Regions from separate parts of the Pseudomonas sp. MDT1-17 genome, predicted to be linked through region 4. Evidence: predicted binding sites of a transcription regulator. Region 4 holds the regulator's gene; each other region holds the start of a gene.
What was found. The regulator FliA, encoded in region 4, starts transcription of late flagellar genes. The targets are predictions, from matches to a motif close to CTAAAGTTTNNNNNNNNNNNGCCGNTAA.

Region 1 (7,854 bases), 1.4 Mb from region 4:
ATAACAGAATTTACGCACGCTACCAGCGCTAGTGATCAGTTGCAAAAAACACGAATTAATTGAGCCTGAAGGCTTCTTGAATGGTCTTGATCAAGCGGTCGCCATCCACCCCTTTGTAACCTTGAGGGTTTGACGCAAGCTCAGAGGGCACTTGGTTGAGAAATGACATCAAATCGAGAGCCATTCGTTCAGGAAGCTTAGTCATTCCTTCTGTAAGAGCGACAGAAAGTAAAATCACATCTCTGAAGTGTTTATTGATATCACGACTATCCACTCGTACGCCGTTCTCGATTTGCGCCTTCTTGTTAAGCCAGGCATGGGCTTTGAGCGGAACGAGCCTGTCGACCCCTATGTGACTGATTTCTTGGGTGTGGTCGACGCCGGCCAGGAGAAAGTTGTAATACTCATCATCAAGGATGATCGCAGAAAGGCTTGCAGCCTGGTCTTCTACGGGGATTCTGGTCATTCGGGTCGCCTCTTCGTGCTCCAGGCCATCTGGGACACGAGAAAAAAGCTCGATCTGAACTGGAAAAGATTTGTCCTCAGGATTCTGGAAACGATAGAAAACAGGGGAGCCCCCTTCACCGTCTCCATTTTGACGAATGTCATATCCGCCGTCCTTGATGAACTTCCAGAACTGCCCTACGAACTCACGATTGAGGGCCTCAACGACCAGCACGACATCCAGATCCTTGGTGGCTCGAAAAGGCTCATCCAGAAGTTCCATGGTAATGGATGCTGCCACTCCGCCAATCAGAACGTAGCTGCCCTGGTAGTCTTTGAAATACTCTCTAAACCGGTCGATGCCCACTACCATTTCACGTTCTCCATCATTTCATCCAAACACATTTGCACCCGGTCATCATGCTCATCCTTGAGACTCAGGTAGAGAGAAAATGGGTCTACAGTCCCAGTGGCTATGTTGCTATGCAGAGGGTCATAGCTCCAAAACTGGATGCAGCACGCTGCATGGTTTTGCGGCACCTCGTAATAAGGGGATGTGGTCTCAAATTTCGATTTGGCCGTCTTTGAGCCCCAAAAACCGAACTCTTCCCCATATGCCGTATCCATCTTCCAGCGGTGATCGGACTGAGCGAGCTCTCTAATGTGATCGAACCGCGCAGTTGTCATTGCGAAGCTAGGTACTTTGGGATTGGCGAGAAGGCTCATCTCTGCCAGAGCCGCCTCCCCCGCCAGCAGCATTGGGGTGTCAAACGCCTCAGGAATTGCATTTAACCAAAGCGTTTTTTTGACCGGCGTACGCATGTAGTCTTTCGCCATTTCCCAAGTCTCCTTGGGAGACAAGTGAAAAAAGATCACAGCTTCACCCATTTCCTTTCCAGGCCGAACGATGTCGAAGTCGTTCAGCTCTTTGATGGCTCTGGTGACGGTCATTTTCGCGTAGGTAAAGGACTTCTCGAACGTAGAGCGAGTGGTCAGTAGCCGGGGCTGCCACCCTTTAATCAAGAATTGAATAAGCATGGATTGGGTGGCGGGACTCAGAACCTGAGGTTTTTCCAGGCGCTGCCTATAGTATTCACGCAAATCCATTCCAAATGCAGGAAGGTAAAGCTGGTTTCCTGGCACGATGAACTGGACGCCCTTCTCGACCAGTCGCTTTCTGTCATAGCTCGGGAGCGTGTCTGTGACGAAGATCATGAGGTCGCCGGCTTCGGGCGACTTCTTCGCCAGCAGGTTGTTGATTGCCTGCATATGCTTGGCGATATCAGCAATGCTAGCTTCCCGCTGTGGACGTTCCTTCAGGATGAGGCACTTGGCGCCCAAGATTTCCGTGACGAAAAACTCGTATCGGTCACGCAGCGCATACGGAAGGATTTTGACGCTCTCCCACGGTTTTAAGCGCAGCTTCAGGCCAAGCACGCTCTCTACATAGACCTTGAGCTCGATCAGGTCACGCCTCTCATGAAGGTCGTGGTCGTAGCTGGTAAAGTCAACCATGGTCATTCTTCCGTATCACGATTTCATCACGATATCAGATGGTCTGATAGCGTGCAAAATTCCTGATATTCCATTGCGAATTTTGATATCGCTATGACGCGAGATAAGAGATTGGGATCGAGTGAGAGCGTCCACCACGCACGCGTTGGCGCATTGTTACCCGCTTGTTGAGGCTAAAAAGGTGTCCACTTAAATAGGTGGACACCATCGCCCTAAGCGTTGGAATCAAGCAGGCAGGTTGGCCAGGCTCGAGCTTAAGTGAACTGAATTGCGCGATGATCTTGGCTTTCTGATCTTCAGCGTGCAGTTTTTTCCAGCGTCCAACCCAGCACATCCAAGGCATCACAGCCGTCCTGGATCAACATGTGTGCAGCATTGGCGAATGCTCCAGGTCGTGTCCTTCGGCGTCTTTGACGCACAAGCAGGTGACGCTGTTAAGCAGATTACGCGCGGCTTTGAGTCGGTGGACGGCGGTTTCAAGAAGATCGGAAGCGCGGGCTTCGGTGTCGATGTATAGCGTCGGGCCGACGCTGAAGTTGCCTTGGAGCGGGTGGAATTTAGGCATGGCTTGAATCTCATCTGATAGGTGAAGCTCCCACCCTTTCGCGGCTAAACGAATTAGGTGGTAGCTGTGCGCGGGTTTAGCCGACCGGACAGATGACCCGGTACACCCGAAGGTGTCCCACGCACAGCCACCATAGACATGTAGTTGCCAGGCAGCAAAAAGCGCCGCGATTATACGGGCGCTTGTGCATCATCTGATACGACCGGCTAAAGTCGATCACCGATTCGTCGGCGACGGACAAACTATAGGCGAGCCTTAAGCGAAGAAAAACCCGGTTTATACGTCTCGGAGACTTCCTACACCTTTCTCGTACATGCCTCATACCTTGATTTTTACCGCCATCAGACGGATATAGATACATTCTTACAGGCACAAAAAAGCCGACATCGCTGTCGGCTTTTTTATGGGTCACTGCTTGGGTGGTTCCGCCGGTTTCGGCGCCGGGTGATCAAACAGATTCAACCGCTCACGAAGCTCATGCGCCGGCAACGGTTCTTTATCCGCCGGCAACGCGTTCGGGTCGGCCGGAGTGGCGGGCACTTCGCCCGGGCCACCCTGCCCTTGCGTCGGTTCTGGCGCCGGTTCCGCACCTTGCGAACCTTCGATGGCACGCTGGGCTTTCTTGGTCAGCACCACGATGTCGATACGGCGATTAACCGGATTGAACGGACTCTCACGATCGAACAACGCCGACGAAGCATAACCGACGACGCGCGCCACCTGCGCATCCGGATAACTGCCGGCGATCAGCGCACGACGTGCAGCGTTGGCCCGGTTGGCCGAGAGTTCCCAGTTACCAAAGTCACCGGTGCCCGTGTACGGCTTGGCATCGGTGTGGCCGCTGATGCTGATTTTGTTCGGCACTGCTTTAATGGTGTCAGCCATGGCCAGCAGGATGTCTTCGAAGTACGGTTTCAGACGGGCACTGCCGGAGTCGAACATCGGACGGTTTTCGGCGTCCACGATCTGGATGCGCAAACCGTCCGGCGTGATCTCGAACAGGATCTGGTCTTTGAATTTCTTGAGTTGCGGGTTCTCTTCGACTTTGTTCTGCAGTTCTTGCAGCAACAGCTCGAGACGTTCCTTCTCGACCTGCTCGGCCATGCCCTCAACCTGCTCGGTGTCGATGGTCACCTTGTCTGGCTGCGGCTGAGATTTCACCTCGGGGTTGAGGGTGTTCTCCGGCGCCAGGGTCGGTGAGCCGCCCAGGTCGATGATGTACGGCGTGCCGCTTTCCGAAAAGCCGACCGGGTCCTTGAAGTAACCGGCGATGGCGATTTTCTGTTCGGGTGTTGCGGTGGACAGCAGCCACAGCACCAGGAAGAACGCCATCATCGCCGTCGCGAAGTCCGCGAAGGCGATTTTCCAGGCGCCCCCGTGATGCCCGCCGGCGATGCGCTTGACGCGCTTGATGATTATCGGCTGGTTATTTTCCATGGCTTAGCGACCGCGAACCGCTTGTTCCAGCTCAGCAAAGCTAGGACGGTGCGCCGGGTACAGAACCTTGCGGCCGAACTCTACCGCCAGCGACGGCGGCATGCCGGAAGCGGAAGCGACCAGCGAGGCCTTGATGGCTTCGTAGACGTTAAGTTCTTCCTTGGCATCGTGGCCCAGGGAAGTGGCCAATGGGCCGAAGAAGCCGTAGGCGGCGAGAATACCGAAGAAGGTACCGACCAGGGCTGCACCCACGTGCAGGCCGATGGATTTCTGGTCGCCTTCGCCCAGGGAGGCCATGGTCACCACGATACCCAATACCGCCGCGACGATACCGAAACCAGGCATGGCGTCGGCAATCCCGTTTACCGCGTGGGATGGATGCTCGAGGTCTTCCTTGAGACTGTAGAGTTCCATGTCGAACAAGCCTTCAAGCTCATGGGGAGCCATGTTGCCGGAGGACATGATGCGCAGGTAATCGCAGATGAACGCGGTCATGCGCTCGTCTTTGAGCACGGCCGGGTACTTGGCGAAGATCGGGCTCGCGGAGGCATCTTCGATGTCGCCTTCGATGGCCATCATGCCTTCGCGACGGCTCTTGTTGAGGATCTCGTAGATCAGGCCCAGCACTTCCAGATAGAACGTGTGGTTGAAGCGCGAGCTGAACATGCCCAAGGACTTCTTGAGCACGTGCATGGTCATGTAACTGGGGTTGGCCTGCAGGAATGCACCGAGAGCCGCACCACCAATAATCAACACCTCGAAGGGCTGAATCAGGGCGGCAATTTTGCCGTGGGAGAGCACGTATCCGCCGAGCACGCTCGCGAATACGACGATGATGCCGATTATTTTAGCCATAGGTAGGGGAGCACTTACTGAGTCGGGTTCAAGGTCATATTCGGAAGTTAAAAAATCTCTTCTTCTACTTATCGGCAAAACTGCGCCAGACTATAGCCAGTTCAGGCGAAAAGCCAATTTGGCCCGCTCCGGGCATAGGTAATGCAGACGATGATCGCGTCCAACCATGGCTAACGAAACGAACGTTCCCACTCCAAAACCGACCACTCTCGAAGGCTGGGTCAAGCTTCTCGATGGCGTGCGCCTGCCGGTTCCGCAAGCCAGTCATGACCGTGTCTGCAAGGCCATCGCCAACAGCCGCAGCTCCCTGCGCGACATCGCCGAACTGATACAGGACAGCCCCGCGCTGGCCTTGAGCGTGATTCGCGAAGCCAACCGCCACACCCATGGCAGCATGACGGAACCTGCGGAAAACCTTGAGGTGGCGATCAATCGCCTCGGCTTGAAGCGCACCGAAGAGCTGCTCGCCCGCCTGCCCGCCGAACCTCAGTCCGACATCCCGGTTGCCCTGCGCCAGTTGCAACTGATCAGCCAGCACGCGACTCAACAGGCCAACGGTTTTTTCGCCAGTCGCCTGGCCCGGCTGTGGCAGGACATTCACTGGGGCAGCCTGCTGTTTCTTTCGCCGCTGTGGCCGATGGCGTTGACCCATCCGCAGTTGCTTGAAGAGTGGGAGCTGCGGGTCATCCATAAAGGTGAATCCGCGAGCAAAGTCGAAAAGCAATTGTTCGGCGTGCGCCTGCTGGATATCTGCCAGGCGCTGGTGGACATCTGGCGCCTGCCGATCTGGGTGCAGCAGGGTTATCGGCTGCTGCTCAACGAGCAGCGCGAGCTGGTGAAAGTGCTGCGCATCGCTCGCGACAGCGATCATCCATTACGCCAGCAGAACCGCCTCGATGACGATCCGACCCTGCGCCGCTGGCTCAATCAACCGGCCAATACGGTGCTGCTGGCCAACGGTCTGGCGCTGTCGGCACAACATGCCTGGGACAACCCTCACAGTGAACGCTGGCAGTACCTGACCAGCCTTTACCTGCAAATGCCGATGGATGCAGTTCAGCAGCAGTTGCACCAACAGGCCGCCAACAGCGCCCGCCATCATGCCATGCCAGACCTCTGGCACCCGGCCGTGTCACTGATCTGGCCGTGGGGCACGAACCGCGTCCACGCCGGTTTGCTGCCGGCCCCGGCGCCGACCGCCGAAGACCTGGCGAAGTGGCGCAGGCAGTGCGCCGAGTTGCTGGTGGAGCCGAGTCGCTTCACCAATGCCATGCACTTGACCACCTCCGCCCGGGACGCTTTGGTTGCTTGCGGCATGCGTCGGGTGATGATCCTGATGGCCGACCGCACTCACGCCAATTTGCGGGTGCACCAGACGACCGGGCTGCCAAAAGAAGCGGCTGGCCTGAATTTCGTCGTCAGCCAGAGCACCGTGCTGCAACGCCTGCTCTCGCAACAAGCCCAAGTGCGACTGACACCGGACAACAATTCGCAATTTTCGGCGCTGTTGCCGGCCAGCCTGCGCTCACAGTTCGGTGGCGAACACCTGCTGCTACGCTCACTGGTCAATAATGGCCGGGTCATCATGATTGTGGTGGCGGATCAGGGCGGCGGGCCGTTCTCGGAAATCACCGTGCAAGCCTTTGGCAAAACTGCGCAGTGCATCGAAAAGGCCCTGCATAGCTTTAGCACCCGTGGCCAATAAGGCTGCGCTACAATCCTCCCCTTTGTGCTCTGGAGACCTCACATGTCTGACTTCTCTGGCTTGGCGCTGGTCATCGAGCCGAGCGACTTGCTCGCCCGTCTCGACGCCCGCGAACTGATTCTGGTGGACCTGACCAGCAGCGCCCGCTATGCCGAAGGGCATATCCCCGGTGCGCGTTTTGTCGATCCGAAACGCACGCAACTCGGTCAGGCGCCTGCGCCGGGCCTTATGCCGCCGCACGCGGCACTCGAAGCGTTGTTCGGCGAACTGGGCCATAACAAGGACGCGGTCTACGTGGTCTATGACGACGAAGGCGGCGGTTGGGCCGGGCGCTTTATCTGGCTTCTGGATGTCATCGGCCACCGCAACTACCACTATGTCGATGGCGGCCTGCATGCCTGGCTGGCAGAAGGTTCGCCCATGTCGATCCAGATCCCGCCAGCGGTTGGCGGCCCGGTTGCGTTGACCCTGCACGACGAACCCACTGCCACCCGCGAGTACCTGCAAAGCCGTCTCGGTGCCGCCGACCTGGCGATCTGGGACGCACGCGGGCCGCTGGAGTTCTCCGGTGAGAAAGTCCTGGCGGCCAAGGCCGGGCACATTCCCGGCGCGGTCAATTTCGAATGGACCGCGGGCATGGATCAGGCGCGCCACCTGCGCATCCGCACCGACATGCCGCAGATCCTGGAAAAACTCGGGATCAGCAAAGACAAAGAAGTGATTACCCACTGCCAGACTCACCACCGTTCTGGCTTCACCTATCTGGTGGCCAAATCCCTCGGTTATCCGCGGGTCAAAGGCTACGCCGGTTCCTGGGGCGAATGGGGCAACCATCCCGATACGCCCGTAGAGATTTAAGGTTTTTAAGGACAGTTAATGAATAAGCGTTTGTTTATCCTCAGCCAATACCTGCTGCCCCATCACCTGCTGTCGCGACTGGCCGGCTGCATTGCCGAATGCCGTGTGCGCTGGTTCAAGAATGCCTTCACCGCCTGGTTCGCCAAGCGTTATCAGGTGGACATGTCGCAGGCGCTGGTCGAAGACCTGACCGCCTACGAGCACTTCAATGCGTTCTTCACTCGCGCCTTGAAGGACGGCGCCCGCCCGCTGGACGAGACGCCAGGCGCGATCCTCAGCCCGGCAGACGGCGCGGTCAGCCAACTCGGCCCGATCGAACACGGTCGCGTGTTCCAGGCCAAGGGCCACAGCTTCAGCGTGCTGGAATTGCTGGGCGGCGACGCAGCCAACGCAGCGCCGTTCATGGGCGGCGATTTCGCCACCATTTACCTGTCGCCGAAGGACTACCACCGCGTGCACATGCCGCTGGCCGGCA
Region 2 (7,854 bases), 1.5 Mb from region 4:
GTCCACGAACAGCTGGGTTTCAGCGCGATCATCGCGGGGCTGACCATTGGCTCGCAATACCTGGCCACCCTGCTCAGCCGCCCGATGGCCGGGCGTATGTCGGACAGCATCGGCACCAAGCGAGCGATTGTTTACGGCTTATCGGGGATTGTGTTGAGCGGCGTGCTGACGTTGATTTCAACGCTGCTGCAAAGCTTTCCGTTGCTGAGCCTGTTGGTCCTGATCGCTGGCCGATTGTTGCTGGGGATTGCCCAAGGCCTGATCGGGGTCGGCACCATCAGTTGGTGCATGGGCCAGGTGGGCGCTGAACACACCGCGCGATCGATCTCCTGGAACGGCATCGCCTCCTACGGCGCCATCGCCATTGGTGCGCCACTGGGGGTGGTGATGGTGGGTGAGCTGGGATTCGCCAGTCTTGGGATCGCGCTGTCGGTGTTGGCGCTGGCGGCGTTGTTGCTGATTCGAAACAAACCTTCGGTGCCGGTGATACGCGGCGAGCGCCTGCCGTTCTGGGCGGTGTTCGGACGCATTGCGCCGTTCGGCGCCAGCCTGAGCCTCGCCTCTATCGGCTACGGCACGTTGACCACCTTTATTACCCTGTATTACGTCAGCCGCGGCTGGGCCGGCGCAGCCTATTGCCTGACGGTGTTCGGTGTCTGTTTCATTCTGGCGCGGCTGTTGTTCATTTCCAGCATCAGCCGTTTCGGTGGATTCACCTCGGCCATTGCCTGCATGAGCATTGAAACGGTGGGACTTGCATTGCTATGGCTGGCGCCTTCGACCGGTTATGCGCTGATCGGCGCCGGCTTGACCGGGTTCGGTCTGTCGCTGGTGTATCCGGCGCTGGGGGTCGAAGCGATCAAGCAAGTGCCCAACTCCAGTCGCGGGGCGGGACTGAGTGCTTACGCGGTGTTTTTCGATCTGGCGCTGGCGATTGCCGGGCCGTTGATGGGCGCGGTGGCGTTGAACCTGGGGTACACGTGGATTTTCTTCAGCGCGGCGTTGTTGTCGGTAGCAGGATTGGGCCTGACACTGTTGTTGAAACGCCGTGCGATGAGCGCCTGATTACTGATCCGCGGTTTGCATCCCGGCCCGGGTCGGTTTGCCCAGAGCATGAGAAAAGAAACGTCCGGCTTCGGACACCAGGGTGCGATGGATGTCTTTGCGGTCGACGCCATCGGCATCGGTGCACAGCGCCGGCATGGCGATGATCTGCTCTTCGTTGCAAGGCGCCATGAACACGAAGTGCCCTGCCCCGGCCAGCAACTTGAAGTCCGGTGCTATCGGCAGTTTGCGCGCCAGGGCGGCGGCATTCTTGTCGAACGCCACCAGCTTGTCGCCGTCGCCGCTGTAGAGCAGCACCGGCACATGCACGTCGGCCAGGGTATGGCGGCCAAACTTCAGGCTCAGCGGCGCCATCAGCAGCAAGGCGCACACCCTAGGGTCAGCCACCGGTTGCAAGTCATCACGGTCGACAATCAATTCACCTTGGGTGTTGCAGGCATCGCGGTCGTCCGGGCGCTCCTGACAATAGCGACGCAGACGGTCCAGGTCTGGTGTCGAGCCGGACAGAATCAGCGCCGTCTCCCCTCCCGCCGAATAGCCGATCACTCCGACCTGATCGGCGTTGACGAAGGGCGCGAGCATACTTCGACCGTGTAGCCCTCGATTTTGCTGGAATGCTCCTGGTCGCTGGAGGGATAGAAGGCGATGGCGCGCATCGGCTGCAAGTCCAGCGGGTCGAGAAAACTCATCTCATGGAAGCCGGCGCTCCAGTGAGGATGCGGCGCAGGCGCGGCGTGCACTGTATTCAGGCTGCTGAGCAGGCAAATCAGTAACGTTGCACAAAGACGCACCATGGGAGGCTCCATCTGGTTACTTGACCGGAGACGGTAACCCTCGACTGCATAACTTGGGCCAGGAGATGAAACAGCCAGAAACAAAAAACTCCGCACCTGACACTTGCGTGATCAGAATACAGAGTTTTTCAGGTATTTCCCGCGCTGTTTGATTTCCTTTACGCAGGCCTTACGCGGCGGCGAACAACTGCTCGCTGATTTGCGTGTGAGCGTCGCTCATGGCTTTGGTGCGGACTTCGTCGCCGTAGGCAAGGCCATGGGCACGGACGAACTCGATGTCCGTGATACCGATGAAGCCGAACAGCACTTTCAAGTACTCTTCGTGAGCCACGCCAGTGGCCTGACCGGCATGCAGACCGCCGGAAGTCGATACGATAACGACTTTCTTGCCACCGCACAGGCCTTCTGGGCCGGCTTCGGTGTAGCGGAAGGTCTGACCGGCAACAGCGATGCGGTCGATCCAGGCCTTGAGTTGAGTCGGGATAGTGAAGTTGTACATCGGGGCTGCAATCACCACGGCATCGGCGGCGAGGAATTCGGCCAGCGTCGAGGCACTCAGATCGGCTTCATGCTGCTGGGCGGCGTTGCGCAGTTCAGCGGTAGTACCAGCGGCGACCAGGGTGGTGGCGGAAAAGTGGCTGATCGCATCAGCGGCCAGGTCGCGGTAGGTCACCACAGCAGCCGGCTCGGCAATTTGCCAGGCTTTAACGGTTTCACTGCTCAGCTGACGGGAAGCCGAGTTGTCACCAAGAATGCTTGAATCGATATGCAGCAGTTTCATGTGGGATCTCCAGGTGAGGATCGCTACGCGGCGATCTGATGGAGAGAATCCTACAGGCGAAACCAATAGATGATTAGACCGCAACAATGCGATAGTTCGTCCCACTGATAGAACAATCGAGCCCAACCATGCAAGACCTCAATGATCTTTACTATTTCGCCAAGGTGGTTGAAGCCGGTGGCTTCGCTGCGGCCGGGCGTCTGCTCGGGATTCCCAAGTCGCGGTTATCACGGCGCATCGCCGAGCTGGAAGAGCGCCTCGGCGCGCGTCTGTTGCAACGCACCACCCGACAACTGAAGCTGACCGCTGTGGGCGAACGCTACCTGCGGCACTGTCAGGCGATGCTGCTGGAAGCCGAGATGGCGGATGAAGCCGTCGCCAGCATGTCCAGCGAACCACGCGGACGTTTGCGGGTGTCCTGCCCCGTCGGGCTGGCCCACCAAATTCTGCCGACAGTGATTAGCGATTTCCTTGAAAAGTTTCCTCAGGTTCAACTGGAAGTCATGCTGCTCAACCGCCGCGTCGACCTGGTGACCGAGGGCGTCGATGTCGCACTGCGGGTGCGTGAGTTGGGCGATGAGGATCCGCTGTTGGTCACCCGACGTTTGCGCCAGGCGCAGATGGCGATGGTTGCCAGCCCTGCATTCTTGCACGGACGAGAAATCAACCACCCCGAAGACCTGAAGAACCTGCCGGTGCTCGGCGCCCTGGAAGCCGACCGCATGGTTCATATACGCATGCTCGACCAACAGGGCAAAAGCTGCGATCTCACCCTCGAAGCGCGACTGGGCATCGATGACTTTATCGTGCGCAAGGCCTGCACCCTCGCCGGCCAGGGTTTTACGATGCTGCCGATGATGTATTGCGAGCAGGAACTGGAAAACGGCTCGCTGGTGCAGTTGCTGCCCGACTGGTCGTTGCCTGGCGGCTGGCTGCAAGCGGTCTACCCTCATCGGCGCGGGGTGATGCCGGCCGTACGCGCCTGGCTCGACCATTTGATCGAATCATTCAATGCCTGTGGGGACCGATTGATATGAAGGCTGAGCGTATGAGCGAAGAGGACGTCGCGCAATTCTGTCTCGCACTGCCGGGTGCGCGGGAAGACTACAAATGGGGTGGCGTGCGGGTGTTTTCGATTGCGGGGAACAAGATGTTCGCCTTGCAGAATCTGCGGGGCGACTCCCTGGCCTTCAAGGTCGACAAGGACTTGTTTCTCGGTCATTGCGACCGCCCGGGAGTCCGCCCGGCGCCGTATCTGGCGCGGGCTCAGTGGATCATCATGGAAACGCCCTACCCTGTGGGCACCGAAGAGCTGCAAGGCTTGTTGCAACGTTCCCATCAATTGGTGGTGAGCAAGTTGCCCAAGCGTACCCAGGTCGGACTGCTGCTTTAAAACAGCGCCAGCAGATTGGCCCCCAGGAACAATTGATCGATCCAGAATATTTGATGCAGCAGCACGATCACCCAGAAGATCAGCTGAAACGACACTTTGCGCGTCTTGTGCCGAAACAGTTGCTGCGCCAGTAAGGCGCCCGGCCAGCCGCCGGCGAGTTCCACCGCATGCAGCACGTTCTCTGGCGTGCGCCAATGGTCGGCGCGAGCTTTGCGCTTGTCGCTCCAGTACAGGAAGAACGCCAGCACGCTGACGATCCCGTACGCCGCCAGGGGAATCACCGAAACCCCGCGCAGCCACAACGACATCGAGCCGAACAGCGGCAGCGCGCACAGGACCGCGAACACCAGCAGTTTCAGCTGAAGATTGCGGGTCTCTCCAGCGGGCTTGCGTCCGGGGTTGTTTCCCGCGCTGGCGTCATTCATGGCTTGACCGCGGTCCAGTCGACCCAGCCGAACTGCCAGGTGGCCAGGATGACCAGACCGAATGCGATGCGATACCAGGCAAACGCCGCATAGCTGTGGCTGCCGATGAACACGAGCAAGGCTCGAACGGCAATCATCGCGAAGATGAACGCCGTGACGAAACCGATCGCGAACACCGGAAAATCAGACGGAACGAACAGATCGCGATACTTGTAGCCCGAGTACACCGCCGCGCCGACCATGGTCGGCATCGCCAGGAAGAAGGAAAACTCGGTGGCGGTCTTGCGCGACAAGCCGAACAGCAAGCCGCCAATGATCGTCGAGCCGGAACGCGAGGTCCCGGGAATCATTGCCAGGCACTGGGCAAAGCCAACTTTCAGGGCGTCTTTCCAGGTGATTTCGTCGACGGTGTGAGCATGCACTTCATGCTGACGCTGCTCAGCCCACAGCATGACGATACCGCCCACGACCAACGCCGTGGCCACGGTGATCGGGTTGAACAGATACTCGTGGATCAGATCCGCGAAAATCACCCCCAATACCACGGCCGGCAGGAAGGCAATCAGCAGGTTCGCGGTAAAGCGTCGAGCGCTCGGCTGGGTCGGCAAACCGATGACCACGTCGAAGATCTTGCGGCGAAACTCCCACACCACCGCCAGGATCGCCCCCAACTGGATAATGATGTTGAAGGCCATGGCCCGATCGCCACCGAAGTCGAGCAGGTCAGCCACGATGATCTGGTGGCCGGTACTGGAAATCGGCAAAAATTCGGTCAGCCCTTCTACAACCCCAAGAATCAATGCCGAAAAGGCAGTCCAAAGATCCATCAATCCCCCAAGAAGCGATGCGCCATGGCATGCCCCGTTAATATTTTTTCCAGAACGTTGACTGCGGTCAGCGTCACTGCTGCACCGCGCACATAGAATCCGGACGAAACCATAAAAATTCCGTGAAAAATCAACTTAGATTCAGGTTTTTCCGTGCGGGGCCGAAATCCTAACAGACAAGTCCGATTAGCGCTGCCGCGTAATTGGACTTGGGTCGGATATGGCCGATTGGCAAAGTGTGGTTGGATGCTGGTGATCATTTATTACAAGAAAAAGAAACCGGAGTGACAGCGTTATGAACAGCTTGCGCAGTATGTCGATCAGCCGACGTTTGTGGCTCATTTTGATCGTGGCCGTGATGATGCTAATGACGTTGGGCGTCTTGATGCTCAAGCAGATTCACGATGACCTGTACCACGCCAAGGCTCAGAAAACCCAGCATGTGGTGCAAACCGCCAGCGGTATCCTGACCTATTACCACGATCTCGAAACCGCTGGCACGCTCACCCGCGATGCCGCGCAGAAGCAGGCACTGACGGCCGTTCGCGGTCTGCGCTATGACCAGAATGACTACTTCTGGATCAATGACCTGACGCCGGTGATGATCATGCACCCGGCCAACCCGAAACTCGATGGCCAGAACCTCTCGGCGATCCGCGACCCGGATGGCTTTGCCCTGTTTAACGAAATGGTCGCCGTCGCCAAGTCCAAGGGGGCCGGCACCGTCGACTATCGCTGGCCTAAACCGGGGGCCAGCGCGCCGGTAGAAAAAACGTCCTACGTCAAACTGTTCGAACCCTGGGGCTGGGTGATCGGTTCGGGCGTGTACATCGATGACATGCAGGCCGAGTTCTATGGCCAGGTCTGGAAGGCTTCGTTCTTTGGGCTGGTGATTGCCCTGATCATGGCGCTGCTGGTGATCCTGATTGCCCGCAGCATCGTGCGTCCACTGCAGGAAACTGTGAACGCCATGGCCAACATCGCCAGCGGCGAGAGCGACTTGACCCACAGCCTCGACACCCATGGCCAGGATGAAGTCACGCAACTGGCACGCCACTTCAACGCCTTCACCGCCAAGCTGCGACTGGTGATCAAAGAACTGCAAGTGTCCGCCAGTGCCCTGGGCCAGTCGTCCAGCGAACTGGGCAATGACGCCGCCCAGGCCCAGCAACGCAGCCAGCAGCAGTCCCAACAAATGGAATTGGTGGCCACCGCCATCAATGAAGTGACGTATGGCGTGCATGATGTTGCGAAAAATGCCGAGCACGCCGCCAGCGAAATGCGCGATGCCGAGTCACAGGCGCAGCAGGGCCAGGTCAATATCGATGGCAGCCTGCAACAGATCGACAAGTTGTCCTCCACCATCGATCAGGCGGTCGAAGTGATTCGCACCCTGGCCGCCGAAAGCACGCAGATCGGCAGCGTCCTCGAAGTGATCCGCTCCATCGCCGAGCAAACCAACCTGCTGGCCCTCAACGCGGCCATCGAAGCCGCCCGGGCCGGCGAGCAAGGTCGGGGTTTTGCCGTAGTGGCCGATGAAGTGCGACTGCTGGCCCAGCGTACCCAGAAATCCACGGCCGAGATCCAGTCGATGATCGAACGCCTGCAAAGTCATTCCGAAGCGGCGGTCAAAGTGATCGGCGACAGCAGCCGCGCATCGCAGTTGACCATCGAGCAGGCCGGCCTGGCGGGTGCAAGCCTGAATGCCATTGGCCAGGCGCTGCGCAATCTCAACGGGCTGAACGCCTCCATCGCCAGCGCGACCTTGCAACAGGCGCATGTGGTCGAGGACATCAACCAGAACGTCACCCAGGCAGCCGGTTTGTCCCACAGCACGGCGCTGGCGGCCGAACAGTCGAGCGTGGCCAGCGTTCATCTGAAGGAATTGAGTGAGCAATTGAACGGTCTACTGAAGCAGTTCCGGGTGTAACCGCCTTTGTAATTGGATGGACTCGCCCAAGCCGAGGCGTCAATGCGCCACGGTGGCAGTCTAAACAGCCAACGACAGCGAGGGCGAGTCCATGAAAAATCATAGTTCGATTGATCAATCCCTGTCTTCTTCCGATTTGTCGGCCTGCACAACCTTGGCGGTCGATCTGGCCAAGCAGGTCTTTCAGGTCGCCGGTGAAGATGTCCTCGGCCAGGTGCGCTATGAGCAGCGGATCAAGTCGCGTGAGGCGTTTTATGAGTTTCTCCAACAGTTACCGCCTCATGTCGTGGTTTTGATGGAAACCGGTCCGGGCGCTCAAGCCTGGGCCCGGCAGCTGCAAGACCAAGGCAATCTGGCGCGCATTCTTCCAGCCGGTTTGGTGGCCACACACCGCAGCGGGCCTAAAAATGATCGCAACGATGCGCTGGCGATTCTGCGGGCTGGTCGCGATGAAAAAATCTGCGCAGTACCGGTCAAAAGCGTTGCGGCGCTGGCAATGCAGGCGCTGCATCGCGCCCGTCAGGGCTATGTGCGTCGACGCACGGCGGTAAGTAATCAGATGCGCGGCCTGCTGCTCGAGCACGGCGTGGCCTTGGCGCAGGGCGATGTTGCGATCAGCCAGAAAATTCCGCGGGTACT
Region 3 (7,854 bases), 300 kb from region 4:
GCCCATGATTGTGGCTTTGATGGTGTCGGCATTGCCGCCCCAGCGCCAGCTGTTGTCTGCCAGGTTCGGGAAGCCAAACGCGCCCTTGGCATCCGAGCCGTGGCAGACCGCGCAGTTGGAAGCAAACAGGCGACCGCCCATTGTCAGCGCTTGCGGATCCTTGGCCACTTCTTCCACGGGCATCGCCGCGAATTTGGCGAAGATCGGTCCGAACTTCGCATCTGACCTGGCCATTTCCTTTTCCCACTCGTGGACGCCGGTCCAACCGTTCTCGTAACCCGGCAGGACGCCTTTCCAGTTGCCCAGGCCGGGGTAAAGCACCAGATAGCCCACGGCAAACACCAGCGTGCCGGCGAACAGCATGAACCACCACTGCGGCAACGGGTTGTCGTACTCCTCGATGCCGTCGAAGCTGTGGCCCATGGTCTGGTCGACGCTGCCCTTGGTTTCGCCCTTGCGGGTGCCGATCAGCAGCCAGGTCAGGCCGATCAGGCTGCCGATGGTCAGTACGCAGATCCACGTACTCCAGAAGGTGGTCATGGCCGGGTACTCCTTGTTTCAGGTTCTTGGGTGGCGTCGTCGGATAGGGGTTCATCGGCGAACGGCAGCAAACGCGCTTCGGCGAATTCCGGATTGCGCTTGCCGTTGAACACCCACAGCGTCAGGCCGACGAAGGCCACAAACACCACGACCGTGCCCAGGCCGCGGATCATTCCACTGCTCATTTCGCTAATTATTTCAAAGGGCATGGCCATGGCTCACCTCTTGCTCTTGATGGATGTGCCAAGCACTTGCAGGTAAGCGACCAGTGCGTCCATTTCGGTCTTGCCGTTGAGCGAGGCGACTGAGCCTGCAATGTCGTCGTCGGTGTATGGCACACCGAGGGTGCGCATCGCCTTGATCTTGCTTTCGGTGTGGCTGCTGTCGAGTTGATTGGCCACCAGCCACGGATAGCCGGGCATTTTCGATTCCGGCACCACGTTGCGCGGGTTGTACAAATGCGCACGATGCCAGTCTTCGGAGTAGCGACCGCCGACCCGGGCCAGGTCCGGACCGGTGCGTTTCGAGCCCCACAAGAACGGGTGATCCCAGACGCTTTCACCGGCCACCGAGTAGTGGCCGTAGCGTTCGGTCTCTGCGCGAAACGGGCGGATCATCTGCGAATGGCAGCCGACGCAGCCTTCGCGGATGTAGATGTCACGACCTTCCAGTTGCAGCGCGGTGTAGGGCTTCATGCCTTCCACCGGCTTATTGGTCACGTCCTGGAAGAACAGCGGGACGATCTGGGTCAGGCCGCCAATGCTCACGGCCAGCACCATCAACAACATCAGCAGGCCGACGTTTTTCTCGATTGTTTCGTGTTTCATGGCGGCCTCCTCAGGCGATCTGCGCGGCAGCGGCGACTTCGGCAGGCTGCGAGGCCCGCACGGTGCGCCAGGTGTTGTAGGCCATCAGCAACATGCCGCTGAAGAAGATCGCACCGCCCACCAGCCGCACGACGAAGCCTGGGTGGCTGGCCACCAGGGTTTCGACGAAGGAGTAGGTCAGCGTGCCGTCTTCATTGACTGCGCGCCACATGAGGCCTTGGGCGATGCCGTTGACCCACATCGAAGCGATGTACAGCACGGTGCCGATGGTCGCGAGCCAGAAGTGCGCGTTGATCAGGCCGATGCTGTGCATCTGCGTGCGACCGAAGATTTTCGGGATCATGTGGTACAGCGCGCCGATGGAGATCATCGCTACCCAACCGAGGGCGCCAGCGTGAACGTGGCCGATGGTCCAGTCGGTGTAGTGGGAGAGGGCGTTGACCGTTTTGATGGCCATCATCGGCCCTTCGAAGGTCGACATGCCGTAGAACGCCAGCGAGACCACGAGGAAGCGCAGGATCGGGTCGCTGCGCAACTTATGCCAGGCGCCCGAGAGCGTCATCATGCCGTTGATCATCCCGCCCCAGCTTGGCGCCAGCAGGATCAGCGACATCACCATGCCCAACGACTGCGCCCAGTCCGGCAGCGCGGTGTAGTGCAAGTGGTGCGGGCCGGCCCAGATGTACAGGGTGATCAGCGCCCAGAAGTGCACGATGGACAGGCGATAGGAATACACCGGGCGCTCGGCCTGTTTCGGCACAAAGTAGTACATCATCCCGAGGAAACCGGCGGTGAGGAAAAAGCCGACGGCGTTGTGCCCGTACCACCACTGAACCATGGCATCGGTCGCACCCGCGTACACCGAGTAGGACTTGGTGAAACTCACCGGCAGCTCAAGGTTGTTGACGATGTGCAGAATCGCCACGGTGATGATGAACGCACCGAAGAACCAGTTGCCAACGTAGATGTGCTTGGTCTTGCGCTTCGCCAGCGTACCGAAGAACACCACGGCGTAGGCGACCCAGACGATGGTGATCAAAATGTCGATCGGCCATTCCAGCTCGGCGTACTCCTTGGAGCTGGTGTAACCCAGCGGCAAGCTGATGGCCGCCAGCAGGATCACCACTTGCCAGCCCCAGAAGCAGAACGCGGCGATTTTCGGCGCGAACAGTTGCGTTTGGCAGGTGCGCTGCACTGAATAGAACGAACTGGCGAACAAGGCACAGCCGCCGAAAGCGAAGATCACTGCGTTGGTGTGCAACGGGCGCAGGCGTCCGAAGCTGGTCCACGGCAGATTGAAGTTGAGTTCAGGCCAGACCAATTGAGCCGCGAGAAAAACCCCGAGCCCCATGCCGACGATGCCCCACACCACCGTCATAATGGCGAATTGGCGGACCACCTTGTAGTTGTAGGCGGTACTGATAGAAGTGTTCATGGTTCCCCATCCACGGTTCAGCCGAAGTGAAGGCCTGCCTTTGCGAGTAAGCCGCACGGCAGACGCTCCCTTCGCCTGGAGTTATAGGCAGACTAAAAGCGAGGCAAGCATGGACAAAGAGCACAAGGCCAGTATTGACGGGGATCAATGGGCGCGGTGTGTGGCGGAACATGGCTGGCTGTGGGAAGCCGCCTCGGCGCCGTCATCGACGACGCTGATTCTGGCTCACGGTGCCGGTGCACCGATGGACAGCGGCTGGATGAACGACATGACTGCGCGCCTTGCTGCATCTGGGGTCAACGTGCTGCGTTTCGAGTTTCCGTACATGGCGCAACGGCGCATTGATGGCGGCAAACGTCCTCCGAACCCGGCGCCGAAACTGCTCGAGTGCTGGCGTGAGGTGTATGCCGTGGTGCGACGCCATGTCGCTGGGCGTTTGGCCATTGGCGGCAAGTCCATGGGCGGGCGGATGGCCAGCCTTTTGGCGGATGAACTAAAGGCCGATGCGTTGGTGTGCCTCGGGTATCCGTTTTATGCGGTGGGGAAACCTGAGAAGCCTCGGGTCGAGCATTTGGCCGCGCTTCAGACGCCGACGTTGATCGTGCAAGGCGAGCGGGATGCGTTGGATAATCGTGAGGCCGTTGAGGCTTACTCGTTAGCGCCGAGTATCGAGGTGTTCTGGCTGATAGCGGGGGACCATGACTTGAAGCCATTGAAAGCTTCTGGGTTTACCCATGAACAGCATCTGGCGGCTGCGGCGCAGAAGGTTGCCGAATTTCTGTGAGACGCGAGATCAAAAGATCGCAGCCTTCGGCAGCTCCTACAGGGTTACCCGATCGATGTAGGAGCTGGCGCAGCCTGCGATCTTTTCTTAGCGGTTAAACCGCGCCACCAACGAATACTGCGTATTCGCCGTCTTCGTCAGCTCTTCACTCAACAACGCCGAGTGTTGAGCCTGTTCCGAAGTCTTGTCAGCCAGTTGCGAGATGTTACTGATGTTGCGGCTGATCTCTTCGGCGACAGCGCTTTGCTCTTCGGTAGCCGCGGCGATCTGGGTGGTCATGTCGGTGATGTTGGCCACCGCTTCGCTGATCCCCACCAGTGCCTGGTCCGCTTCCAGTACCCGCGCCACACCTTCTTCGGCCTGGCGATGCCCGGCTTCCATGGTTTGCACTGCAGTGCTGGCGGTTTGCTGCAGCTTGGCGATCAGCGCGTGGATCTGTCCGGTGGATTCGCTGGTGCGTTGCGCCAGTTGACGGACTTCGTCGGCGACCACTGCAAACCCACGCCCCATCTCACCGGCACGGGCCGCTTCAATAGCAGCGTTCAACGCCAGCAGGTTGGTCTGGTCGGCGATGCCTTTGATCACATCGACCACACCACCGATTTCGTCGCTGTCCTTGGCCAGTTGGGTCACGGTCAGACCGGTTTCACCGACCACCACCGACAGACGCTGAATGGCTTCGCGGGTTTCCCCGGCGATGTCGCGGCCGCGGCCGGTCAGGCGATTGGCTTCCTGAGTAGCATCGGCAGTGCGCTGCACGTGGCTGGCGACTTCTTGAGTGGTGGCCGCCATCTGGTTGACGGCGGTAGCCACTTGCTCGGTTTCGACGCGCTGACGTTCCAGGCCGGTGGAGCTGTTGTGCGCCAGGGTGTCGGACTGTTTCGCTTGCTCGGTCAGGTGCTCGGCGGTGTCCTGCAGACGGGTCAGGCAGGTTTTCAGGCGGGCTTCCTGGCTGAGGATCGACATCTCAAGACGTGCTTGAGCGCCACGGCTGTCGGTGTACATCTGCGCGATCAGCGGGTCGGAGGTCGTCTGCCCGGCCAGTTGCAGCAGACGCTTGAGGCCGCGCTGTTGCCAGCTCAAACCCAGCAAACCCAATGGCACAGAGAGACCGGCGGCCAACGCAAAACCCCAATGGGAGTTAAGCGACGCACCGATCATGAAGCTCAGCTGGCTGACCAGAATGAACGGCAGCCAGTCCTGCAGCACCGGCAGCCATTTGTCTGTTGAAGGAATCGCCGACTTGCCCTGGTTGATGCGTTGGTAGAGCGCTTCGGCACGCTGGATCTGTTCGGCGGTGGGTTTGATCCGCACCGACTCGTAACCGATCACCTGGTTGCCGTCGAAAACCGGTGTGACGTAGGCGTTAACCCAGTAGTGATCACCGGTTTTGCAGCGATTCTTGACGATGCCCATCCATGGCAAGCCTTGTTTCAGTGTGCCCCACATGTGTGCGAACACCGCGGCCGGGACGTCAGGATGACGGACCAGGTTATGCGGCGCACGGATCAGCTCTTCACGAGAAAACCCGCTGATCTCGACGAAAGCATCGTTGCAGTAGGTGATCGCGCCTTTGGCATCGGTGGTGGAAATCAACCGTTGCTGAGCCGGGAAAGTCCGTTCGCGCTGTGTGGTGGGTTGGTTGTTACGCATGGCTTTTTCAATCCGCAAGGCTTTCAGTGGTTGTCGGCGCTGTCAGGAATTAGTTGAAATTATTTTTCAGTAATCAGCAGCACGTCGCAAAACGGCCATTGCGTCAGCCGGAGAGCATCGGATAGGTGAACAGGCCGAAGTGCAGCAGGTTCAAACCGAAATGGGTGGCGATGGCTGCACCCAATCCGCCGAAACGGTAGGCCAGACCATAGCCGACCCCCGCCAGACTCGCCAGCAACACCCACTGCCAGCCCGCGCCCACATGCGCCAGACCGAACAGCAGCGAGGCGAGGCGCAAGGCCAGGTTTTCGCCGTAGGGCAGGTGTTTCAAGCGCTGGCTCAGGCCGCCCCTGGATGTAGCCGCGAAACAGCGCTTCCTCGACCAGCGTCACCAGCAGCAGATTGTTCAGCAGCCACAACCAGGATTGATCCGGCCACTTCAGTACCCAACTGATCACGCCCAACAGCAACGCGCCACCCAAGGCAGCACGGCGCTCAGCATCAACGCGAACACAGTCGCATAAATGGAAAGGCGCAGCGAACGCCGGCCGACAATCCATGGGCAAACCAGCAAAAAGCCAGAACCCGATCAGGGGTTTGTCCTGATTCAGGTACATGGAAAACGGCGCGGCATCGTTAGTGAATCGCTGAGGGTCGATGCCACGACCGTTGTAGAAACCGGGAGATCCCGGCCCACCAGCCGAGTCGGCCGTAGATCTCCATGGCAGGGCAAGCATCGAAAATCCTTTCAGATTGAAGAGCTGTTGTGGCGAGGGAGGCGATTATAAGCAGCGCACAAACAAAAACACCGCCCGAAGGCGGTGTCTGTGTCAGCAAGCTGTTACGACGCAATCAACTGCCGCAACACGTAATGCAAAATCCCCCCTGATTTGAAGTACTCCACCTCGTTAAGGGTATCGATCCGGCACAGCACCTCGATTTTCTCGCGGCTGCCGTCTTCACGGGTGATCACCAGCGTCAGGTTCATCCGCGGTGTCAGCTCGACGCCTGTCAAACCCAGAATATCCAGCGTTTCCTTGCCGGTCAGGTTCAGGCTCTTGCGGTTTTGATCCAGCTTGAACTGCAACGGCAACACGCCCATGCCCACCAGGTTGGAACGGTGAATCCGCTCGAAGCTTTCAGCGATCACCGCTTTCACCCCCAGCAGATTGGTGCCCTTGGCCGCCCAGTCGCGACTCGAACCGGTGCCGTATTCTTGCCCGGCAATCACCACCAGCGGCGTGCCCGAGGCTTGATAACGCATGGCCGCGTCGTAGATCGGTATTTTCTCCCCGGTGGGAATGTAGATCGTATTGCCGCCTTCTTCGCCGCCGAGCATCTCGTTACGGATGCGGATGTTGGCAAAGGTGCCGCGCATCATCACTTCATGATTGCCACGACGGGAACCGTAGGAGTTGAAGTCCCGCGGTTCCACGCCTTTCTCGCGCAGGTAATGGCCCGCCGGGCTGTCAGCCTTGATGTTACCAGCGGGGGAAATGTGGTCGGTGGTCACCGAGTCGCCGAGCAACGCGAGAACCTTGGCACCTGCGACGTCTTTGACCACCGGCGGCGGGCCGCCGATGTCATCGAAAAATGGCGGGTGCTGGATGTAAGTCGAATCGTCCTGCCAGACATAGGTCGCCGCTTGCGGCACTTCAATCGCCTGCCATTGCTCATCGCCGGCAAACACTTCGGCGTATTCCTTGTGAAACATCGCGGTGTTGACCTTGTTCACCGCGTCGGCGATCTCTTCGGTGCTCGGCCAGATGTCCCGCAGATAAACCAGGTTGCCATCCTTGTCGGTACCCAAAGGCTCACTGCTGATGTCAGTTCGCACCGTGCCGGCCAGCGCGTAAGCAACGACCAACGGCGGGGAGGCCAGCCAGTTGGTTTTCACCAACGGGTGCACGCGACCTTCGAAGTTGCGGTTGCCCGACAGCACCGAGGCGACGGTCAGGTCGGCGGCCTGAATGGCTTTTTCGATGGGCTCCGGCAAGGGCCCGGAGTTGCCGATACACGTGGTGCAGCCGTAGCCGACCAGTGCAAAACCCAGTTCATCAAGGTACTGGGTCAGGCCGGCAGCCTTGTAGTAGTCGGTGACCACTTTCGAGCCAGGGGCCAACGAACTCTTGACCCACGGTTTGCGCTTGAGGCCTTTCTCCACGGCCTTCTTCGCCACCAGGCCGGCGGCCATCATCACGCTCGGGTTGGAGGTGTTGGTGCAGGAGGTGATCGCGGCGATCACCACCGCGCCGTTTTTCAATCGGTAGGTCTCACCGTCGTATTCGTAGTCTGCTTCACCGGCCAGATCGGCATTGCCCACTGCGACGCCACCGCCGCCTTCACTTTCGAGACGACCGACTTCCTTGCTGGTGGGTTTGAATTGCAGTTCGATGAAGTCACTGAACGCTTGCGCGACATTCGGCAGCGATACCCGGTCCTGGGGGCGTTTCGGCCCGGCAAGGCTGGCCTCAACGCTGCCCATGTCCAGCGCCAGGCTGTCGGTGAACACCGGTTCCTGGCCCGGCAGGCGCCACAGGCCCTGGGCTTTGCTGTAGGCCTCGACCAGTTTCACGGTTTCGCTGGGGCGACCGGATAGACGCAGATAGTCCAGG
Region 4 (7,854 bases):
ACCTTCGGCGATCGACAAAATGCCTTCCAACAACATTTCGCGATAACGCGATTGCCGCAAAGCGACGGACTTGAGTTTGGCGGCAATCGGCAGCAGCACCAGGTTGGCACTGGCCACGCCATAGATGGTCGCGACGAAGGCCACGGCAATGCCGCTGCCCAGCTGCGATGGATCGGCCAGGTTGCCCATCACGTGGATCAGGCCCATCACCGCACCGATGATGCCGATGGTCGGGGCGTAGCCGCCCATGCTTTCGAAGAATTTGGCGGCTTCGATGTCGCGGCTTTCCTGGGTGTAGAAATCCACTTCCAGAATGCTTCGAATCGCTTCCGGCTCGGCGCCGTCCACCAGCAGTTGCAGGCCTTTGCGCGAGTAGTTGTCGGGTTCGGCGTCGGCCACCCCTTCCAGACCGAGCAGGCCTTCCTTGCGTGCGGTCAGGCTCCAGTTGACGACGCGATCAACGCCACCGGCGAGGTCGATGCGTGGAGGGAACAGGATCCAGGCCAGAATCTGCATGGCACGCTTGAAGGCGCTCATCGGCGACTGCAGCAGCGCCGCACCGACGGTTCCACCGATAACGATCAACGCCGCCGGGCCATTGGCCAGTGCGCCGAGGTGACCGCCTTCAAGGTAGTTGCCGCCAATGATGGCGACAAACGCCAGGATGATCCCGATAAGGCTTAAAACATCCATCAGATACAAGCCTCGACCAGATGCTTGCCAATATCGTCCAGCCCGTACACCGCGTCGGCGAGTTCGGCTTTGACGATGGCCATCGGCATGCCGTAGATCACGCAGCTGGCTTCATCCTGGGCCCAGATCGAGCTGCCGCCCTGCTTGAGCAGACGCGCGCCTTCGCGACCATCGGCGCCCATGCCGGTCAATACCACCGCCAGAACTTTGTCACCGTAAGACTTGGCCGCGGAACCGAAGGTGATGTCCACGCACGGCTTGTAGTTCAAACGCTCGTCGCCCGGGAGGATTTTCACCGCACCACGGCCGTCGATCATCATTTGCTTGCCACCCGGTGCCAGCAGCGCCAGGCCCGGACGCAAGATGTCGCCATCCTCGGCTTCCTTGACGCTGATGCGGCAGAGTTTGTCCAGACGTTCGGCGAAGGCTTTGGTGAAAGCCGCCGGCATGTGCTGGATCAATACGATGGGGGCGGGAAAGTTGGCCGGCAATTGGGTCAGAACCCGCTGCAGGGCAACCGGACCACCGGTGGACGTGCCGATGGCGACCAATTTGTAGGCTTTGCGTTTCGGTGCAGGCGACGATGAGGCGGGTGCGTGCGTACGCGCCGGAATCGGAGCTGGTGCCGGACGCGCAGGTGCGCTGCTGCCGTAGCTGCTGACGCTCGAAGGCGTCGGAGCTGGCGCGGCGACGGGTGCCGGAGCGCTGTAGGTGCTGGCACGACGGTTACTGCGCGAGATGCTGAGAATCTTCTCGCACAGCAGTTGCTTGACCTTCTCCGGGTTGCGGGAGATGTCTTCGAAATTCTTCGGAAGGAAGTCCACCGCGCCGGCGTCCAGCGCATCGAGAGTGACCCGAGCGCCTTCGTGGGTCAGCGAGGAAAACATCAACACCGGGGTCGGGCAGCGCTGCATGATGTGCCGCACCGCCGTGATGCCATCCATCATCGGCATCTCGTAGTCCATGGTGATCACGTCTGGCTTGAGGGCCAGCGCCTGATCGATCGCCTCTTTTCCGTTGGTCGCCGTGCCGACGACCTGGATATTCGGATCCGCTGAAAGAATTTCCGAGACGCGGCGGCGGAAAAACCCCGAATCGTCCACCACCAGGACTTTGACTGCCATAAACACTCCGTTAGACGGAGCGAGGCTCAGTCGCCCCGCTCCACCAGAATCAAATACGCCGTGCGGCGTAACGCTTGAGCATGCTCGGTACATCGAGAATCAGCGCAATGCGGCCGTCACCGGTGATGGTGGCGCCGGACATGCCCGGGGTTCCCTGGAGCATTTTGCCCAATGGCTTGATGACCACTTCTTCCTGGCCCACCAGTTGATCGACGACGAAGCCGATCCGCTGAGTGCCCACCGAAAGGATCACCACATGGCCCTCGCGCTGCTCTTCGTGAGCGGCGGAGGCGACCAGCCAGCGTTTGAGGTAGAACAGTGGCAGTGCCTTGTCCCGCACGATCACCACTTCCTGGCCGTCCACCACGTTGGTGCGCGACAGGTCGAGGTGGAAGATCTCGTTGACGTTCACCAGCGGGAACGCAAACGCCTGGTTGCCGAGCATGACCATCAGCGTCGGCATGATCGCCAGGGTCAACGGGACCTTGATGACGATCTTCGAGCCCTGGCCCTTGGTCGAGTAGATGTTGATCGAACCGTTGAGCTGGGAAATCTTGGTTTTCACCACGTCCATGCCCACGCCACGACCCGATACGTCAGAGATCTCGGTTTTGGTCGAGAACCCTGGCGCAAAAATCAGGTTGTAGCACTCGGTGTCGCTCAAGCGATCGGCCGCGTCCTTGTCCATCACACCGCGTTTTACCGCGATGGAACGCAGGACGTTCGGGTCCATGCCTTTGCCGTCATCGGAGATCGACAGCAGGATGTGGTCGCCTTCCTGTTCAGCAGCGAGGATGACCTTGCCGCCGCGGGACTTGCCCGACGCTTCACGCTCTTCCGGCGATTCGATGCCGTGGTCGACCGCGTTGCGCACCAAGTGGACCAGCGGGTCGGCCAGGGCCTCGACGAGGTTCTTGTCGAGGTCGGTTTCTTCGCCGACCAGTTCCAGGATGATCTCTTTCTTGAGCTGGCGTGCCAGGTCGCGAACCAGACGCGGGAAGCGCCCGAAGACCTTCTTGATCGGTTGCATCCGGGTCTTCATGACCGCGGTTTGCAGGTCGGCCGTGACCACGTCGAGGTTCGACACGGCTTTGGACATGGCTTCGTCGCCGCTGTTGAGGCCCAGACGGACCAAGCGGTTACGCACCAGTACCAACTCGCCGACCATGTTCATGATTTCGTCGAGACGCGCGGTATCGACCCGCACGGTGGTCTCGGCTTCGCTGGCCGGTTTTTCCGCCGGTGGCGCGGCCGGGGCACGAGCCGGAGCCGGTGCAGCAGCAACAGGCTTCGGTGCTTCGGCTTTGGGCTCGGGCGCTTTGGCGACGGGTTTCGGTGCAACAGCCTTGGCCACCGGGGCCACAACCGAAGCGCTGGCGCCCGACACGGTACCGACTTCAGTGAACTTGCCTTTGCCGTGCAATTCGTCGAGCAGCGATTCGAACTCGTGATCGGAGATCAGATCGCTGCCAGCCGCTTTAGCGGTTGGCGCAGCCGGGACAGGCGCCGCAGCAATGGCCGATTCCAGCGCATCAACGGCAAAGTTGCCCTTGCCGTGCAGTTGATCGAGCAGTGCTTCGAACTCGTCGTCGGTGATATCGGAGCTGTCGCCTGCCGCTTTCGGGGCAACCGGTGCGGCGGGCGCAGGGACTACCGCATCGACGGCGAACTGGCCTTTGCCGTGCAACTGATCGAGCAACGACTCGAACTCGGCATCGGTGATTTCGTCGCTGGCAGCGGCATTACCCACTGGCAGCGGAGCAGCCGCCGGGGCCTCGGCCTGCGCCTTGACGGCGTTCAGCGAGTCCAGCAGTTGTTCGAATTCGTTATCGGTGATGTCGCCCGACTCGCTGTCAGCAGCCGGTGTCTCGACCACTTCGGCAACCGGTGCGGCTTCAGCAGTTTGCGGCTCGGCCAGACGGGCCAGAGCGGCAAGCAATTCAGGCGTGGCCGCCGTGATCGGGCTGCGCTCGCGGACTTCGGTGAACATGCCGTTCACCGCATCCAGCGCTTCGAGAACCACGTCCATCAATTCCGAGTCGACGCGACGCTCACCCTTGCGCAGGATGTCGAACACGTTCTCGGCGATGTGACAGCACTCCACCAGCTCGTGGAGCTGGAGGAAGCCGGCGCCTCCTTTTACAGTGTGAAAACCGCGAAAAATTGCATTGAGCAAGTCCGCATCATCAGGTCGGCTTTCAAGCTCGACCAGCTGTTCGGACAGTTGCTCTAGAATCTCGCCGGCCTCAACCAGGAAATCCTGAAGGATCTCTTCATCGGCGCCGAAGCTCATTAAGGGGGTGCTCCCGAGGTCTAAAAACCTAAAAAACCTAAAATGCTAAAACTCTAAAATCCTAGGCTGGATAACAAATCGTCCACATCGTCCTGACCGGACACAACGTCTTCTCTTTTATCGGCATGAATCTGCGGACCTTCACCCTGAGAGAGATGTTTTTGCGGATCTTTTTCAGCCAGCATCGCTTCACGGTCATGTTCGATGCCCGCAAAGCGGTCCACCTGACTGGCCATGAGCACGAGCTTGAGCAGGTTGCTTTCAACTTCGGTGACCAATTGGGTCACACGCTTGATCACCTGACCGGTGAGGTCCTGGTAATCCTGAGCGAGCAGAATGTCGTTGAGGTTGCTCGACACCACGCGATTGTCTTCGCTGCTGCGTGTCAGGAAACCGTCGACTCGCCGGGCCAGTTCGCGGAACTCTTCAGCCCCGACTTCGCGACGCATGAACCGTCCCCAATCGGTGCTCAAGGCCTGGGCTTCATTGCTCAGGCCGTTGACCAGCGGTGTGGCGTTTTCCACCAGATCCATGGTGCGGTTGGCTGCGGCCTCGGTCAGCTTGACCACATAGCCCAGACGCTCGGTGGCATCCGTGATCTGTGACACTTCCTCGGCTTGTGGCATGTTCGGGTCAATCTGGAAATTGACGATCGCGCTATGCAGCTCGCGAGTGAGCTTGCCCACTTCTTGATACAGGCCGCGGTCACGGGTCTGGTTGAGCTCATGGATCAGTTGCACGGCGTCGCCGAACCTGCCTTTTTCAAGGCTTTCGACCAGTTCGACAGCGTGTTTTTTCAGGGTCGACTCGAAATCGCCCTGTGAAGTTTCGATATGCTCCATAGCTCCCCCGTGGCGCAGTTTCTCAACCGATGCGTTCGAAAATCTTTTCGATTTTTTCTTTCAACGCCTGGGCCGTAAAGGGTTTGACCACATAGCCGTTAACACCGGCCTGGGCTGCCTCGATGATCTGCTCACGCTTGGCTTCAGCGGTCACCATCAGCACCGGCAGGTGCTTGAGCTTTTCATCGGCGCGCACGTGGCGCAGCAAATCGATACCGGTCATGCCAGGCATGTTCCAGTCTGTTACCAGAAAGTCGATGCTGCCACTGTTGAGAACCGGAATGGCAGTGATGCCGTCGTCAGCCTCGACCGTGTTGGTGAACCCAAGGTCACGCAACAGGTTTTTTATGATCCGCCGCATCGTTGAGAAGTCATCAACGATGAGGATTTTCATGTTCTTGTTCAATTCGACCTCCAAGCAGTCTTAAACGCGCCCAGCACCTGGACGCGCCATTTCAATCAATCCGGCAAAGCACTCAATGACTGTCTGGAGCACAACAGATCGGGACCCGTGCGGTTCAACACCCCACCAGCCGCGTTCGCAGTGTCCCCACACTGCCTTCAGCGCGCTCGCCACTCCCCCAAACGCCCCCGCAAACGGGCCGCGCACTGGCTGTGTAACTGGCTGACCCGAGATTCGCTGACCCCCAGGACCTCACCGATTTCCTTGAGATTCAACTCTTCGTCGTAGTACAGCGCCAACACCAGTCGCTCACGCTCCGGCAAATTGGCAATCGCGTCCGCCAGTGCCATCTGGAAGCGTTCATCTTCCAGGTCGCGCGACGGCTCGAGATGAGCACTGGCACCATCCTCGTGCAGCCCTTCGTGTTCGCCGTCTTGCAACAGATCGTCGAAACTGAATAACCGGCTGCCCAGGGTGTCGTTCAAAATCCCGTAATAATCGTCGAGACTCAATTGGAGTTCGGCCGCAACCTCGTGATCTTTAGCGTCACGACCGGTTTTAGCTTCAATCGAGCGAATGGCGTCGCTGACCATCCGGGTATTGCGGTGGACCGAACGTGGCGCCCAGTCCCCCTTGCGTACTTCATCGAGCATCGCGCCGCGGATTCGAATGCCCGCGTACGTCTCGAAACTCGCGCCTTTGCTGGCGTCGTATTTGGTCGACACTTCAAGCAGGCCGATCATCCCGGCCTGGATCAGGTCTTCGACCTGGACACTGGCCGGCAGACGCGCCAGCAAGTGGTAGGCAATGCGTTTAACCAGTGGCGCGTAACGCTCGATCAGCTCGTACTGCGCGTCACGTGCCGATTTCTTGTAGAGGTTGTAGCCGCTGGCTGTCATAGCACCGGTCCTGCCGTTTGTTGCACGAGGCGCTCGACGAAAAACTCCAGGTGCCCACGCGGGTTGGCAGGCAATGGCCAGGTATCGACCTTCTGTGCAATGGCCTTGAACGCCAGGGAGCACTTGGAACGCGGGAAGGCTTCATAGACGGCGCGCTGTTTCTGCACGGCCTTACGCACGCTTTCGTCGTAAGGCACCGCACCGACGTATTGTAAGGCGACGTCGAGGAAGCGATCCGTGACCTTGGTCAACTTGGCAAACAGGTTGCGACCTTCCTGCGGGCTCTGGGCCATGTTGGCCAGGACGCGGAAGCGGTTCATGCCGTAATCGCGGTTTAGCAATTTGATCAGTGCGTAGGCATCCGTGATCGAAGTCGGTTCGTCGCAGACCACCAGCAAGACTTCTTGCGCTGCGCGAACGAAACTGACGACAGAGTCGCCAATGCCCGCAGCGGTGTCGATCACCAATACGTCGAGGTTGTCGCCGATATCGCTGAACGCCTGGATCAGGCCGGCGTGTTGGGCCGGGCTCAGATGAACCATGCTCTGTGTGCCGGACGCCGCCGGGACGATGCGGATGCCGCCAGGGCCCTGCAACAGTACGTCGCGCAGCTCACAGCGGCCTTCGATCACGTCGGCTAACGTACGTTTGGGTGTCAGTCCCAGCAGGACGTCGACGTTCGCCAGCCCCAGATCGGCGTCCAGCAGCATGACGCGCCGGCCGAGCTCAGCTAGAGCCAGGGACAAGTTCACTGACACGTTAGTTTTCCCGACGCCACCTTTGCCGCCGGTCACCGCGATCACCTGTACGGGATGCATGCTGCCCATGAATTTTCTTTACCTTGTCTTACTTGACGGAGGCCACATTACTGGCTGCGCGTTCAAAAAATGAACAATGCATGGCAGACCATCGATGTAGGTACAAAAACTGTTCATTAATACCTCAGCCGACCTGCTTGGTCGGGCTGTGGTAAATATCAGCGAACATGTCAGCCATGGCTTCTTCGCTGGGTTCTTCCTGCATTTGCACGCTGACGGCGCGACTGACCAACTGATGACGACGCGGCAGATGCAAATCATCCGGAATCCGCGGGCCATCAGTCAGGTAGGCCACCGGCAATTCATGACTGATGGCCAGGCTCAACACCTCACCCAGACTTGCCGTTTCATCCAGTTTAGTCAGGATGCACCCGGCGAGGCCGCAGCGTTTGTAACTGTGATAAGCGGCTGTTAGAACCTGTTTCTGGCTGGTGGTTGCCAACACTAGATAATTCTTCGATTTGATCCCACGACCGGCCAGGCTTTCGAGCTGCATGCGCAGTGCCGGATCGCTGGCCTGAAGGCCCGCGGTATCGATCAGCACCACGCGCTTGCGCAGCAAGGGTTCCAGCGCCTGCACCAGTGACTGGCCCGGGTCGACGTGAGTCACCGACACATTGAGGATCCGGCCAAGGGTCTTGAGCTGCTCCTGAGCACCAATACGGTAGCTGTCCATGCTCACCAGCGCGATATTCTGCGCGCCGTACTTGAGCACGTAGCGGGCGGCGAGCTTGGCCAGCGTAGTGGTCTTGCCCATGCCGGCAGGGCCGACCATGGCAATC

Region 1: a site for FliA is predicted at 4,885-4,912, ahead of motA (flagellar motor stator protein MotA). Genes of this name have one in related genera too.
Region 2: a site for FliA is predicted at 5,426-5,453, ahead of ACYZTX_RS17455 (methyl-accepting chemotaxis protein). Genes of this name have one in related genera too.
Region 3: a site for FliA is predicted at 5,270-5,297, ahead of ACYZTX_RS11740 (methyl-accepting chemotaxis protein). Genes of this name have one in related genera too.

Annotation. Positions count from the first base shown of each region.
Region 1 covers NZ_JBUBVM010000001.1:884,823-892,676, reverse strand. Annotated here, with positions in the region: gene ACYZTX_RS03925 (hypothetical protein) at 56-817, opposite strand; gene ACYZTX_RS03920 (hypothetical protein) at 811-1,959, opposite strand; partial or broken gene ACYZTX_RS03915 (hypothetical protein) at 2,256-2,524, opposite strand; gene motB (flagellar motor protein MotB) at 2,933-3,961, opposite strand; gene motA (flagellar motor stator protein MotA) at 3,965-4,816, opposite strand; gene ACYZTX_RS03900 (HDOD domain-containing protein) at 4,983-6,521, shown strand; gene ACYZTX_RS03895 (rhodanese-like domain-containing protein) at 6,564-7,379, shown strand; gene asd (archaetidylserine decarboxylase) at 7,398-7,854, shown strand, end outside.
Region 2 covers NZ_JBUBVM010000001.1:3,770,555-3,778,408, forward strand. Annotated here, with positions in the region: gene ACYZTX_RS17420 (MFS transporter) at 1-1,065, shown strand, start outside; partial or broken gene ACYZTX_RS17425 (alpha/beta hydrolase family protein) at 1,066-1,859, opposite strand; gene ACYZTX_RS17430 (FMN-dependent NADH-azoreductase) at 2,029-2,640, opposite strand; gene ACYZTX_RS17435 (LysR substrate-binding domain-containing protein) at 2,769-3,677, shown strand; gene ACYZTX_RS17440 (MmcQ/YjbR family DNA-binding protein) at 3,674-4,033, shown strand; gene ACYZTX_RS17445 (DUF1294 domain-containing protein) at 4,030-4,458, opposite strand; gene ACYZTX_RS17450 (undecaprenyl-diphosphate phosphatase) at 4,455-5,285, opposite strand; gene ACYZTX_RS17455 (methyl-accepting chemotaxis protein) at 5,581-7,215, shown strand; gene ACYZTX_RS17460 (IS110 family RNA-guided transposase) at 7,352-7,854, shown strand, end outside.
Region 3 covers NZ_JBUBVM010000001.1:2,535,749-2,543,602, forward strand. Annotated here, with positions in the region: gene ccoP (cytochrome-c oxidase, cbb3-type subunit III) at 1-540, opposite strand, end outside; gene ACYZTX_RS11720 (cbb3-type cytochrome oxidase subunit 3) at 537-737, opposite strand; gene ccoO (cytochrome-c oxidase, cbb3-type subunit II) at 759-1,367, opposite strand; gene ccoN (cytochrome-c oxidase, cbb3-type subunit I) at 1,378-2,802, opposite strand; gene ACYZTX_RS11735 (alpha/beta family hydrolase) at 2,912-3,586, shown strand; gene ACYZTX_RS11740 (methyl-accepting chemotaxis protein) at 3,674-5,239, opposite strand; partial or broken gene ACYZTX_RS11745 (lysostaphin resistance A-like protein) at 5,343-5,922, opposite strand; gene acnA (aconitate hydratase AcnA) at 6,081-7,854, opposite strand, start outside.
Region 4 covers NZ_JBUBVM010000001.1:2,239,729-2,247,582, reverse strand. Annotated here, with positions in the region: gene ACYZTX_RS10405 (flagellar motor protein) at 1-693, opposite strand, end outside; gene ACYZTX_RS10400 (protein-glutamate methylesterase/protein-glutamine glutaminase) at 693-1,817, opposite strand; gene ACYZTX_RS10395 (chemotaxis protein CheA) at 1,867-4,110, opposite strand; gene ACYZTX_RS10390 (protein phosphatase CheZ) at 4,164-4,952, opposite strand; gene ACYZTX_RS10385 (chemotaxis response regulator CheY) at 4,975-5,346, opposite strand; gene fliA (RNA polymerase sigma factor FliA) at 5,514-6,254, opposite strand; gene fleN (flagellar synthesis regulator FleN) at 6,251-7,081, opposite strand; gene flhF (flagellar biosynthesis protein FlhF) at 7,197-7,854, opposite strand, start outside.